DNA from 4 places in the Streptomyces sp. NPDC047072 genome. Region 2 is predicted to be linked to each of the others. Evidence: riboswitches for the same ligand, from Rfam matches in the RefSeq annotation. Region 2 holds a riboswitch; each other region holds the start of a gene.
The links. A riboswitch is a leader RNA that binds a small molecule or an ion and turns the genes downstream of it on or off. The one in region 2 is predicted to bind cobalamin.

Region 1: linked by a shared signal. The riboswitch ahead of ABZ896_RS20220 (ribonucleoside-diphosphate reductase subunit alpha) and the one ahead of ABZ896_RS01135 (prenyltransferase/squalene oxidase repeat-containing protein) in region 2 are both predicted to bind cobalamin.
Region 3: linked by a shared signal. The riboswitch ahead of ABZ896_RS32625 (cobalamin biosynthesis protein) and the one ahead of ABZ896_RS01135 (prenyltransferase/squalene oxidase repeat-containing protein) in region 2 are both predicted to bind cobalamin.
Region 4: linked by a shared signal. The riboswitch ahead of ABZ896_RS26415 (HoxN/HupN/NixA family nickel/cobalt transporter) and the one ahead of ABZ896_RS01135 (prenyltransferase/squalene oxidase repeat-containing protein) in region 2 are both predicted to bind cobalamin.

The regions. Positions count from the first base shown of each region.
Region 1 covers NZ_JBEYVC010000043.1:9,716-13,127, forward strand. The annotation lists gene mctP (monocarboxylate uptake permease MctP) at 1-525, shown strand, start outside; gene ABZ896_RS20215 (GNAT family N-acetyltransferase) at 599-1,102, shown strand; cobalamin riboswitch at 1,125-1,284, shown strand; gene ABZ896_RS20220 (ribonucleoside-diphosphate reductase subunit alpha) at 1,406-3,412, shown strand, end outside.
Region 2 covers NZ_JBEYVC010000002.1:40,354-43,765, forward strand. The annotation lists gene ABZ896_RS01120 (MBL fold metallo-hydrolase) at 167-1,192, shown strand; partial or broken gene ABZ896_RS01125 (SpoIIE family protein phosphatase) at 1,377-1,760, shown strand; gene ABZ896_RS01130 (hypothetical protein) at 1,783-2,091, opposite strand; cobalamin riboswitch at 2,065-2,192, shown strand; gene ABZ896_RS01135 (prenyltransferase/squalene oxidase repeat-containing protein) at 2,308-3,412, shown strand, end outside.
Region 3 covers NZ_JBEYVC010000098.1:7,812-11,223, reverse strand. The annotation lists gene ABZ896_RS32635 (inorganic phosphate transporter) at 1-1,127, shown strand, start outside; gene ABZ896_RS32630 (hypothetical protein) at 1,147-1,368, shown strand; cobalamin riboswitch at 1,505-1,637, shown strand; gene ABZ896_RS32625 (cobalamin biosynthesis protein) at 1,674-2,624, shown strand; gene ABZ896_RS32620 (cobyric acid synthase) at 2,621-3,412, shown strand, end outside.
Region 4 covers NZ_JBEYVC010000067.1:29,251-32,662, reverse strand. The annotation lists gene ABZ896_RS26425 (helix-turn-helix domain-containing protein) at 1-46, shown strand, start outside; gene ABZ896_RS26420 (hypothetical protein) at 135-626, shown strand; gene ABZ896_RS26415 (HoxN/HupN/NixA family nickel/cobalt transporter) at 613-1,698, opposite strand; cobalamin riboswitch at 1,725-1,921, opposite strand; gene ABZ896_RS26410 (DUF6882 domain-containing protein) at 2,261-2,737, shown strand; gene ABZ896_RS26405 (hypothetical protein) at 2,853-3,197, opposite strand.

The sequences.
Region 1 (3,412 bases), on a different contig from region 2:
ATCTACAAGGACTTCATCAAGCCGGACGCCACGCCGAAGCAGGAGGCGCAGGTCTCCAAGATCGTGTCGCTGCTGGTGAAGGTCGGCGCGCTGGTCTTCGTCCTCACGATGGACAAGACGGTCGCGATCAACTTCCAGCTCCTGGGCGGCATCTGGATCCTCCAGACCTTCCCGGCCCTGGTCGGCGGTCTCTTCACCCGCTGGTTCCACCGCTGGGCGCTGCTCGCGGGCTGGGCGGTCGGCATGGTCTACGGCACGGTCGCGGCGTACGGCGTGGCCTCCCCCACCCAGAAGCACTTCGGCGGCTCGGCGAAGGAGATCCCGGGCATCGGCGAGATCGGCTACATCGGCCTGACGGCGTTCGTGCTCAACGTGGTGGTGACGGTGATCCTGACCTTCGCGCTGAAGGCGCTGAAGGCCCCGGAGGGCGTCGACGAGACAAGCCCGGAGGACTACACGGCGGACGCGGGCGACCCGGGGGTGGAGGTGGAGTTGCCGCCGGCGACAGCGGGGTCGGCCCACTAGGCACACCGTTCACGGGCCGTCGGAGAGGTTGTCCGGCGGCCCGTTGTCGTGCCCGTCGTGCACACTCACCCCCATGGACATCCTGATCCGCCCCGCCGAACCCACCGACTACGAACACCTGGGCGAGATCACCGCCCAGGCCTACCTCCAGGACGGGCTGCTCGCCTTCGGCGACGAAGACGACTGGTACTTCCAGGAACTCAAGAACGTGGCCAAGCGAGCCGCGGAAGCCGACGTCCTGGTCGCCGCGACGGACGACCGAATCCTCGGCGGAGTCACCTACGTCCCGTCCGGCGGCCCCTTCGCCGAACTCGCCCGCCCCGGAGAGGCCGAGATCCGCATGCTCGCCGTATTCCACGAAGCCCGCGGCAGAGGCGTCGGCAAGGCCCTCGTACAAGCCTGCATCGACCGGGCCCGAGCAACGGACACCACCGCGGTGGTCCTGTGCACCCAGCCCACCATGCACACGGCCCACCGCATCTACGAGCGCCTGGGCTTCACCCGCGCCCCGGAACGCGACTGGCACCCGATCCCCGACAACGACTTCACGCTCCTCACCTATCAGTTGACGCTCTGAAGTCACCACGACACAACATATGGGGCTGCTTCCCCCACCCGGCACAAGATGTATGCTCATGCTCGCTGTCGCCGCAGGGGAATCCGGTGGGAATCCGGAACTGTCCCGCAACGGTGTACTCATGCGTGCATAGGCGCACATGAGAGTCAGTCCGAGGACCTGCCGACAGTGTGCCCGGCCGCCGTGGCCCGGGTGCAACTGACGTCCAGGCCTCGTGGAATGGGCCGGTGGACGCGACGCCGTGCGCGCTCGTGTGCCGCCCCCTGCCCTCCAGGCCCCGTGCCCAGCGAGGGAGAGCCCCACGTGACCATCGCGCCAGCCGACCCGGCTTCAGCGATCGAGCGGACCGAGCAGGACCACGACGGCCCCGGTGCCGCGCTACTGCGGATCCTGGCCGAGCTGACCGCCGACCTTCCCGACGCCGACCCCGGCAGGGTCGCCGCCGCCGCGCTCCGTGGCCGGTCCGCGCGGGCCGACGAGTCGGAGTTGCGCGAGCTGGCCACCGAGGCGGCGGCCGGGCTGATCTCCGAGGACCCCGCCTACAGCAGGCTGGCCGCCCGGCTGCTGACGATCTCCATCGCCGCCGAGGCCGCCTCGCAGGGCGTCACCTCGTTCACCGGGTCCGTCGGCGTCGGCCACCGCGAGGGCCTCATCGCCGACCGGACCGCCGAGTTCGTGCGCGTCCACGCCGAGAAGCTGGACGCCCTCGTCGACCCCGCGGCCGACGACCGCTTCGGCTACTTCGGCCTCCGTACCCTCCACAGCCGCTACCTCCTCCGGCACCCGATCACCCGCAAGGTCATCGAGACGCCCCAGCACTTCATGCTCCGGGTGGCCTCCGGCCTCGCGGAGGACGACACCGCAAGGGCGCTCGACGAAGTCGCCGCGCTCTACGGCCTCATGAGCCGCCTCGACTACCTCCCCTCCTCCCCCACCCTCTTCAACTCCGGCACCAGGCACCCCCAGATGTCGTCCTGCTACCTCCTCGACTCCCCGATCGACGAGCTGGACTCCATCTACGACCGGTACCACCAGGTCGCCCGGCTCTCGAAGCACGCCGGTGGCATCGGGCTGTCGTACAGCCGGATCCGCTCGCGCGGGTCCCTCATCCGCGGCACCAACGGGCACTCCAACGGCATCGTCCCGTTCCTGAAGACGCTGGACGCGAGTGTCGCCGCCGTGAACCAGGGCGGCCGGCGCAAGGGCGCGGCCGCGGTCTACCTGGAGACCTGGCACTCCGACATCGAGGAGTTCCTGGAGCTGCGCGACAACACCGGCGAGGACGCCCGCCGTACGCACAACCTGAACCTCGCGCACTGGATCCCGGACGAGTTCATGCGCCGGGTGAACGCGAACGCCGAGTGGTCGCTCTTCTCACCCGCCGATGTGCCCGAGCTGGTCGACCTGTGGGGCGAGGAGTTCGACGCGGCCTACCGGAAGGCCGAGGCCGACGGGCTCGCGCGCAGGACCATCCCTGCCCGTGACCTCTACGGCCGCATGATGCGCACCCTCGCGCAGACCGGCAACGGCTGGATGACCTTCAAGGACGCGGCCAACCGCACCGCCAACCAGACGGCCCTGCCCGGGCACACGGTCCACTCCTCCAACCTCTGCACGGAGATCCTGGAGGTCACGGACGACGGCGAGACGGCGGTCTGCAACCTGGGGTCCGTGAACCTCGGCGCGTTCGTGGACGGAAACGACATCGACTGGGAGCGGCTCGACGAGACCGTCCGCACCGCCGTCACCTTCCTCGACCGCGTCGTCGACATCAACTTCTACCCGACCGAGCAGGCGGGCCGCTCCAACGCCAAGTGGCGTCCCGTCGGCCTCGGCGCGATGGGTCTCCAGGACGTCTTCTTCAAGCTGCGCCTGCCCTTCGACTCGCCCGAGGCGAAGGCCCTCTCCACGCGGATCGCCGAGCGCATCATGCTCGCCGCCTACGAGGCCTCCGCCGACCTCGCCGAGCGCAACGGCCCGCTGCCCGCCTGGGAGAAGACCCGTACCGCGCAGGGCGTGCTGCACCCCGACCACTACAGCGTCGAGACGAACTGGCCCGAGCGCTGGGCCGCGTTGCGCGAGCGCATGGCCACCACGGGCCTGCGCAACAGCCTGCTCCTCGCCATCGCCCCCACGGCCACCATCGCCTCCATCGCGGGCGTGTACGAGTGCATCGAGCCGCAGGTCTCGAACCTGTTCAAGCGCGAGACGCTCTCCGGCGAGTTCCTCCAGGTCAACTCCTACCTGGTCAGGGACCTCAAGGAGCTGGGCGTCTGGGACGCCCGCACCCGGGAGGCGCTGCGCGAGGCC
Region 2 (3,412 bases):
CGACTCTCTGACACTCCATCAGATACGGCCACTGATACCAGTTCTGCACAGAGGAGTCCACGGGCCGTACAGCACCGCTGTTGATAACCTCGGGCTCCCATCGAAACGCGTTCTAGTTATAGTGACTCTGGCCGGAGACGGCCGGAACACGGCGATGGGGGAGCTCATGGCGCAGGTGCACGCACACGGCGGGGGCGTCCGCTCGATCCAGGTGCCCATTCCCGACAACCCCCTCGGCCACACGCTCGTGTACGTCGTGGAGACGGATCGCGGACCGGTGCTGATCGACACGGGCTGGGACGACCCGGCCTCCTGGGACCTGCTCGTCGAGGGTCTGACGGCCTGCTCCACGTCCGTCGGCGAGATCCACGGCGTGGTCGTCACCCACCACCACCCCGACCACCACGGCCTGTCGGGCAAGGTCCGCGACGCCTCCGGTGCCTGGATCGCGATGCACGCGGCGGACACCGCGATCGTGCGCCGCTCCCGCGAGACCCGCCCGGAGCGCTGGTTCACCTACATGGCAGCCAAGTTGGAGGCCGCGGGCGCCCCCGAGGACCACATCGCCCCGCTCCGCAACGCCCGCCGCAGCACCCTGCCCGGCCTCTCCCCCGCCCTGCCGGACCACGAGATCGTCCCCGGTGAACTCCTCGACCTCCCCGGCCGCCGGCTCCGCGCGATCTGGACGCCGGGCCACACCCCCGGCCATGTCTGCCTGCACCTGGAGGAGGAGCACCCCGCCCAACTCCCGGGCCACGGGCGCCTGTTCTCCGGCGACCACCTGCTCCCCGAGATCACCCCGCACATCGGCCTGTACGAGGATCCGGACGACGCCACCGTCACCGACCCGCTCGGCGACTACCTCGACTCGTTGGAGCGCGTCGGCCGCCTCGCCCCCGCCGAGATCCTCCCGGCACACCAGCACGCCTTCACCGACGCGGCCGCCCGGGTACGGGAGTTGCTCGACCACCACGAGGAACGCCTCACCGGCCTGCGGGCGTTGCTCGCCGAGCCCCTCACCGCCTGGCAGCTCGCCGTGCGCATGGAGTGGAACCGGCCCTGGGACCAAATCCCCTACGGATCACGGAACATCGCGGTCTCCGAGGCCGAGGCACATCTGCGGCGGCTGGTGAAACTGGGCCGCGCGGAGGCGGTCGCGGGGAGCGAACCGGTGACGTACGTGGCGGTCTGACCGCCTGAAGACCTTCAACTCCCGGGATTCAGCGCGTAGTCCAGCCCCTCGTCGTACGACATCGCCAACCCCTCGGCGTACGCCTGCTCGTAGTCCCGGTCCCCGAGCCGCTCCCGCAGCAGCCGCTCGCGCTCACGCTGGGCGGCGCTGGGCGGGGCTCGCCGAGGTTCGCGAGGTGGTGCGGGTGAGCCAGGAGGCGCTTCTGCGGCCGATCTCCCGGGAGTTGGCCGGCACGCACGTCTGTACGCGCTACCACTGCGCGGCCCGTGAGTCGGCGGTCGGCGGCGGCCTGTACGACGTCGCGATCACCCCGTACGGCCCGCCACTGCTGGTCAGCGATGTCCGCGGGCACGGCCTGGAGGCGCTGCGGCTGACCGCGGCGACCCTGACCGGCTTCCGCGAACTCGCCTTCACCGCCCCCGACTTGCCCAAGACCGCCGCCCTGGACGGCCGGCTCGCCCCCGAGCTGGGCCCGGAGGACTTCGTCACCGCGGTGCTCGCCGAGTTCACCCCCGGCGAGGTCCGCCTGGTCAACTGCGGTCATCCCGCGCCGCTGCGAGCCGGCCGGCACGTCGAGTTCCTCGAACCGTTCACTCCGACCACGCCCCTCGGGCTCGGTCCGGGTGGGCCTCCAGCCGGGCGACCGGCCGCTCCTCTACACCGACGACCTCACCTAGGCCCGCTCCGCCGACGGCACGGCCTTCCCGCTCCTCCCCGAGGACGCCCCGCACACCCTCTACGACCGTGTCCTCGCCCACACCGACGGCCACCCCGCCGACGACCTCGCCCTGGTCCTGTGCCAGGCGGCCGAGGCGCTGGTCCCCGCGCTGCCCCGCCGACCCCTCACAGCTGCCTCTCAGCCGACTCCCTACGGGCGAGTAGAGTGACCGGGTCGTCATCACACCCGTACGGGGGAAAGCCGGTGCAAATCCGGCGCTGACCCGCAACCGTGAGCCGCTCTGGAGCGACGAGCCGGATTGCCCCGCACGGATCGTGACCGGCTCACGCGCATCGGCACCCGGCCGGTGTGCGGCACCGTCGAGGGATACGGAGCCGAGCCGCCCGGGGTCCTCCCGTGCTGCCCGGCTTCTTCAGGGAGAGGGCATCCGCCGATCATGAACGTCCGCCGCAGCGCCGCGGTCCTGGCCGCCACCGTCGTGATCGGCACGGCCGCGCCCGCGCTCGCCGCCCCGTCGCCGTCCCCCTTCGTCCCCGCCGGGCTCTACGGCAGCACGGACCCCACGTACGACGGCGTCTGGCGCCAGTCCCTCGCGCTGATCGCCCAGCACCGGGCGGGTGTGCGGCCCGCCGCCTCCGCGACCGACTGGCTCGTGGGCCAGCAGTGCGCGAACGGCGCCTTCGCGGCGTACCGCGCGGATCCGGCCAAGGCCTGCGACGCCAAGGTCATGGTCGACACCAACAGCACGGCGGCCGCCGTACAGGCCCTCTCCGCGCTCGGCGGCCACGCGTCCGCGACCGGAAAGGCGGTGGCCTGGCTGAAGTCCGTGCAGAACAAGGACGGCGGCTGGGGATACCTGCCCGGCGGGGCGAGCGACGCCAACTCGACGTCCGTGGTGATCGGTGCGCTGGGCGACGGCGCCGGGAAGGTCCTCAAGGACGGCAAGTCGCCCTACGACGCCCTGCTCGCGCTCTCCCTGCCGTGTGCGGACGGGGGCGCCTTCGCCTACCAGCCGGACAAGAAGGGGAAGTTGACGGCCAACGCGGACGCGACGGCCGCGGCGGTCGTCGGCGCGGCGGGCCTCGGCATGGCGACGGCGAAGGCGGGCGACGGGGCTACGGTCACCTGCACGGACGCGGCCACTCCAGAGGGGGCCGCTGCCAATGGCGCCGCGTACCTCGCCGAAGCCGTCGCGAAGAACGGCCACCTCACCTCCGTCCTCCCCGGCTCCGAGAACCAGCCCGACTACGGCAACACGGCCGACGCGGTCGTCGCCCTCGCTGTGCAGGGCGGCACCGAGGCGGCCCGGAAGCCGCTGGCCTGGCTGGAGAAGAACTCCGCGAAGTGGGCCGCGCAGAGCGGCCCGGCGGCGTACGCCCAGCTGATCCTCGCGGCGCAGGCGGGTGGCGCGGATCCGCGGGACTTCGGCGGTACGGATCTGGTGAAGCGGCTGAACGCGACGGGACCGGCACCCCGGGAAGCGGCGAAGCCTCAGGCGGAGAAGGCGGAGAAGAAGAACGAGGACGGCGTCAATGTCTGGT
Region 3 (3,412 bases), on a different contig from region 2:
CCAAGGTCGCGGTGGCCATGTCCGCCGTGCTCAACCTGGTGGGCGCCTTCCTCTCGGTGGAGGTCGCCAACACGATCTCCAAGGGTCTCGTCGACGAGACCGGCATCCGTCCCGAGGTCATCTTCGCCGCCCTGGTCGGCGCGATCCTCTGGAATCTGCTGACCTGGCTGGTGGGCCTGCCCTCCAGCTCGTCGCACGCCCTGATGGGCGGTCTGATCGGCGCCACCATCGCCTCGGCGGGCATGGGCGCGGTCCACGGTGACGTGCTGGTCACCAAGGTCCTGATCCCGGCCATCGCGGCCCCGATCGTGGCGGGCGTCGCCGCCATGCTGGCGACCCGCCTGTCCTACTCGCTCGGCAAGAAGGCCGACGGCAGGGCCGCCGCGAAGGGCTTCCGCGCGGGCCAGATCGCCTCCGCCGGCCTGGTCTCCCTCGCCCACGGCACCAACGACGCCCAGAAGACGATGGGCATCATCACCCTCGCCCTGGTCGCCGGCGGCGCCGTCGCCCCCGACTCCGACCCGCCCACCTGGGTCATCCTCTCCGCGGGTCTGGCCATCGCGCTCGGCACCTACCTCGGCGGCTGGCGCATCATCCGCACGATGGGCAAGGGCCTGACCGACCTCCAGCCGCAGCAGGGCTTCGCCGCCCAGACCAGCGCGGCCACGGTCATCCTGGCCTCCTCGCACCTCGGCTTCTCCCTCTCCACCACCCACTCCGTCTCCGGTTCGGTGATGGGCGCGGGCCTGGGCCGCAAGGGCGGCGTGGTCCGCTGGTCCACGGCCACCCGGATGTTCGTGGCCTGGGGGCTGACGCTCCCGGCGGCGGCCCTGGTGGGCGCGCTGGCCGAGTCCGTGTGCGACCTCGGCGACTGGGGCACCGCGGTGGTGGCGGTCTTCCTGATCGCGTCCAGCGCGGCGATCTGGAAGATCTCGCGCCGCGAGGTCGTGGACGCGTCCAACGTCAACGAGACCGAGGAGCCGCCCGGTGTGGTGACCACGGCGATCGCCGCGGTGACGCCGCCGCCGGCCGGAACGGTGAGCGAGAGCCTCACGGCCACGATCGCCTCCCCGGTCGCCACGTCCGCCACCGCCACGGACCCGGCCACCCCGCCGGCCGCCGTCTGAGCCCCAAGGAACCAACACCATGAAGATCGACTGGGAAGCCCTCGGCTCCGTCTTCGGCGTCAGCCTCGTGGTCACCGTGGGCCTGGTGGCCCTGTTCACCCTCGGCATCATGGGCCTGTCCCGCCAGGAGCGCGCCCAGACCGAGGGCGGCTCCGCGCCCCTCGCGGTCACCGGCGCCTACGCCTGCTTCGCCGCGTGCGCGGCGGCGGTGGCGTACGGGATTTCGCTGATCGTGGCCTGACGGCCACACGCGCACCACGGGGTGCGGGACGGATCACCGTCCCGCACCCCTTTTTTCGTGGCCCCGGGAACAGTCCCCGTGTGGGGTTCTGCACACTCCTCCATCGCAGGTCAACAGCAAGTTGACTGCCCTTCCAACACCGTGGTGGACTGCCGGGGCCATGTACGACGGCAGGAGAGGAAGCCGGTGTGAGTCCGGCGCGGTCCCGCCACTGTGACCGGGGTAGGTAGCCCCGGGAGCCAGGAACTCTCGTCGTCGGTCTCGTCGAACCAGGGCGTGGACACCCTGAGTGAGGACATAACGCGATGCCCGCCTGCCCTGATCGCGTCTTCGCGTACGGCGCCGCCGCCGGACTTCTGGGGGACCTGCTGCTCGGCGATCCGCGTCGGGGGCATCCGGTCGCCGCGTTCGGGCGGGCCGCCGGGGCCGTGGAGCGGGCGCTGTGGCGGGATCACCGGGGGCGGGGCGCGGTGCACACCGCCGTGTGTGTCGGGGGTGCCGTCGCCCTCGGTGCGCTGGCCCAGCGTGTCGTACGACCGTCCCGTACCGCTTCCGTCGCGCTGACCGCCGCCGCCACCTGGGCCGTTGTCGGGGGCACGTCCCTCGCGCGCGAGGCCCGGAGCATCGGGCGCGCTCTGGACGAAGGGGATGTGGAGGCCGCGCGGGAGCGGCTGCCGCATCTGTGCGGGCGGGATCCGCAGGCGCTCGACGCCGACGGGATCGCCCGGGCCGTCGTCGAGTCCGTCGCCGAGAACACCTCCGACGCCGTCGTGGGGGCGCTCGTGTGGGGTGCGGTCGGCGGGGTGCCGGGGCTGCTCGGGTTCCGGGCCGTCAACACGCTGGACGCCATGGTGGGCCACAGGTCGGCCCGGTACCGGCGGTTCGGGTGGGCCTCCGCCCGGCTCGACGACCTCGCCGGGTGGCCGGGGGCGCGGCTGACCGCCGTACTCGCGACGGTGGCCGGGGGTGATCCGCGGGGTGCCGTGCGGGCGTGGCGGGAGGATGCCGGCAAGCATCCGAGCCCCAACGCCGGGCCTGTGGAGGCGTCCTTCGCGGGGGCGCTCGGGGTGCGGCTCGGGGGGACGTTGTCCTACGCGGGGCGGGTCGAGCACCGGCCCGTGCTGAATCGGGAGGGGCGCGCCGTGGCCTCGTACGACATCGAGCGTGCCGTACGGCTGTCGCGGCGCGTCGGTCTGCTCGCGCTCGGTGCCGGTGCGGTCGCCGCGCGGCTGATCCGGAAGGGACGTACGGCATGAGCGGGGGGCTTCTCGTCGCCGGGACCACCTCGGACGCCGGCAAGAGTGTCGTCACGGCCGGGATCTGCCGGTGGCTGGTGCGGCAGGGGGTCAAGGTCGCGCCGTTCAAGGCGCAGAACATGTCCCTCAACTCCTTTGTCACCAAGGAGGGTGCGGAGATCGGGCGGGCGCAGGCCATGCAGGCGCAGGCCTGCCGGGTCGAGCCGACCGCGCTGATGAATCCCGTGCTGCTCAAGCCCGGTGGGGAACAGAGCAGTCAGGTCGTGCTGCTCGGGAAGCCGGTCGGGGAGTTGAGCGCTCGTGGGTATCACGGGGGCCGGCAGCAGAAGTTGCTCGGGACCGTGCTCGACTGTCTCGCCGAACTGCGGGGCACGTATGACGCGGTGATCTGTGAGGGGGCGGGGAGTCCGGCGGAGATCAACCTGCGGCGGACCGACATCGTGAACATGGGGATCGCCCGGAACGCCGGGCTGCCCGTGCTGGTCGTCGGGGACATCGACCGGGGCGGTGTCTTCGCCTCGTTCTTCGGGACCGTCGCGCTGCTCAGCCCCGAGGACCAAGCGCTTGTCGCCGGGTTCCTCGTCAACAAGTTCCGGGGGGATGTCAGTCTCCTGGAACCCGGGCTGGACATGCTCCACGGGCTCACCGGGCGGTCCACGTACGGCGTGCTGCCCTTCCGGCACGGGCTCGGGATCGACGAGGAGGACGGAATGGGGGTCCGGAACACCCGAGCCTCCGCCCCGGTGGGCGAGGACGTGCTGCGGGTGGCCGTGTGCGCGGTTCCGCTC
Region 4 (3,412 bases), on a different contig from region 2:
CACGCCCGTGGGGCTCACCCTGCTCGAAGCGTCGGCGTCCGTTTAAGGCAGGGCTTCAGGGTGTGGCGGTGGCGAGCGGGACGCGGCGAGCCTGGGGCGACGAACGGCTCGTTCCCACAGGGGGTTTGACACACATGCGCGACTCACGACGTACGCTGCTCGCCGGTCTCGGAGCTCTGGCGCTGTCGCTGGCGGCACTCTGCACCGCCGGCCCGGCGGGCGCGGCCCCGGCCGACCGGGACCTCGGCCAGGTACTGACCATGCCGGCCGCGCCGTCCGCCGCCGAACTGCCCGCGGGGGCCGCCGCGGAGCCGCCCACCGCCTGGCCGAAGCCCGCCGGCATCACGCACATCGCCGCCCGCGAGTCCATCACCTGCGCGAGCGGCAACCTGTGCGCCGCCGTCTGGGACGCGACGCAGGGCGACTACGTCGTCTACTCCTTCTACTACTGCGACACCTACACCCTCTCCAACTGGGTGGGCACGGGCTCGTACCGCAACAACCAGACGGGTGGGGTGACGGCGTACTTCTACGGTCAGAACGGCCAGACGGTCACGCCGGTGGGCCCGGGCGGCAGCAGCAACTCCTACAACTGGGGCCCGATCTGGTCGATCAAGAACTGCTGACGCTCCAGCGCTGTTCCACCTTCGCCAGCCGCCAGTAGGCGATCGCCGCCGCCCACACCACCACGAACAGACCGACGATGACGTAGCCGACGTTGTCGAGGCTGATGTCGGCGATCCAGGTGGTGAGGGCGTCGGTGAGGGCGAGCTTGTCGTGGAGGACGCCGACGAGTTCGATCGTGCCGATGAAGAACGCGACGGCGATGGACAGCCCGGTGATGGCGAGGTTGTAGAACACCTTGCGCACGGGGTTGGAGAAGGCCCACTGGTAGGCGAAGTTCATGAACGTGCCGTCGAGCGTGTCGAACAGGCTCATCCCGGCGGCGAAGAGGAGCGGCAGGCAGAGGATCGCGTACCAGGGCAGCCCGGCGGCCGCACCCGACCCGGCCATCACCATGAGGGTGACCTCGGTGGCGGTGTCGAACCCGAGCCCGAAGAGAAACCCGAGGGGGTACATCTGCCCCGGCCGGGTGATGGACTTGGTGAGCCGCCCGAGGATCCGGTTCATGAACCCCCGCGAATCCAGATGGGATTCAAGCTCCTTCTCGTCGTACGATCCCGCCCGCATCGCCCGGAACACCTTCAGGATGCCCACCAGGGCAACGAGGTTGAGGGCGGCGATGAGATAGAGAAAGGTCCCGGAGATCGTCGTACCGAGAAAACCGAGCACCTGGTGGGTACCGGACCCCTCGTTCATCACGCGCCCGGCCAACTGAGTACCGCCGGCGATGAGCAGCGCCAGCAGCACGACGACACTGGAGTGCCCCAGCGCAAACCAGAACCCCACGGACACGGGCCGCTTGCCGTCGGCCATCAGCTTCCGGGTGGTGTTGTCGATAGCGGCGATGTGATCGGCGTCGAAGGCATGCCGCATACCGAGGGTGTAGGCGGTCACACCGAGCCCGACGCCGAAGGCTTTGGTCCCGATCTCGTAGTGCGCAGGCACGACGAGCAGAAAGAGAATCCCGAACGCGACGACGTGGAGGACGGCGATCACGGCCATGAGGAGGGCAGTCTTGATGGTGTCCTCACGCCGCCAACGAAAGCTGTTCTGGGCCATGGCAGGCTCGGTCATACGGTCAGCTCCAGCACCTCGTGGATCAGTTCCTGACGTGCCGCGGCCGGTCTCCTGGCTTACGGGTACGTACGCCTACCGCTCCTGCCTTCCCAACCGCCGCACGACGGTCAGTGGCTGTCCCCCGGCGAGGGGACACGGAACGGGAACTCCCCGATCTCAGTGGCGAGGGCCGCTCCGGACTTCCACCGGATTCCCGAACACCACGGCGTGCTCACAGTAGGTGGGGAGGTGGGGGTGTGCATAGCTGGGGATCTGCGTAGGTATGGAAGATCACATCGGTCTGGAGGGGGTTCGGAGGGGGCTCGGGGCGGGCCTTCGAGGTTGAGCGGGCCAGGCATCGAGAGATTGGCGCATTTGTCCCACCCCCGCCCGGAACGAACCTGGTCGCATGCCCTGGAGCCCGGGACAAAGTCACCAATCATCCCCGGTCGCAGGTGCTGCTGCTCTGACTCCCTGCACGCGCACCGCTTACGGTCCTGTGTCGCACAGGCTGGCGGATGATCACCTAGTTCCCAGCTGGTCAGCTGAGGGGGACCGCCCGTCCGGTTAAGTTCGCAGCATGAGTTTGTTGCTGCAGGGGGAGGACATGATTGATCAGCTCGCCCGTGCTCACATGTCCTGGGGGCTGGGATCGGCGGATCGCTGGGGACTGGATCAGACAACTGGCCTTGTCACCTGGACCTTCCCCGACAAGACAGCGACGGCGCCTGCTCAGGTGCTCGGCAGTTTCAGTCCCTCGTCGGGCTCGTGGGTGTGGGCATGGGCGAACAAGAGCATCCTGCCTGAACTGAGCCACGACGCCCGGAGGGTTCGGGACTGGGCCGAGGCCCATGGGCATCAGGCTCTGGCAGAGCCGCAGATCGATGCTGACGAGCAAGTGGCGGCGACGTTCACGGCGTTGGCCGTGAGGGTCACGGAGGCGACCGGCTTTTACCGGGGTTCCGGAGGCAACGCCATGGTGATGATTACTTTCGGGCCGGTCACCTTGGCCATGGCAGACGGCAGCACGTCCACGTTCGACATCAATATCAACTAGCGAGCACCCGCTGCCGCTTGTTGGGCCGGTAGCCTGGGCCGTTCATGATGGCCTGGTGGCTGGTGTTGATCAGCCGGTCCAGGAGTGGGCACGCGCGCCGTCAGGAGGTGACGGGCTACCGGCTGAGGAAGTAGATGCCGACGGCAACCGCGCCGCTGCCCGCGAGGATCTGCAGGAGCCCGATCGTCTTGAGGAGCAACACCCCTGCGGTAGGGCCGCCGTAGATGCGGGGCGGTTTCTTCTGTTGCGTGCTCATTGCCCTCGCGTAAAAGCGCGACGCCGCCTTCTTGTAGTCGGTGGCGATGACGGCCCCTCCGCACAGCAGGCCGACTCCCACAACGATGAAGAAGACAGCACCGCCCGTTCCCGGAGCGGCACTTGCCGGAGCGGATCCAGCAAGGTCAGCGGTGTTGATCACACCGATCATCGTGGGGTGGCACGACGAACCGGTCAGCGTCATGACAGAGGCCGGTACAGACAGTGACGCGATCTTTACTCACATCCCAAGTTGAGGCTGATGACGAGTGTGATCGCGGGGTAATGGTTCCTGGGCCTCGACCTCTTCGTCTGGGGCATCCCGGCGCCACCGGGGACGCGGCTCTTTCGGGTGGAGACGTCCCTCACCGGCACCGCCCTTCGCGTGGCCGTCACCTGTCCGCGAGGTGAGCGACTTCC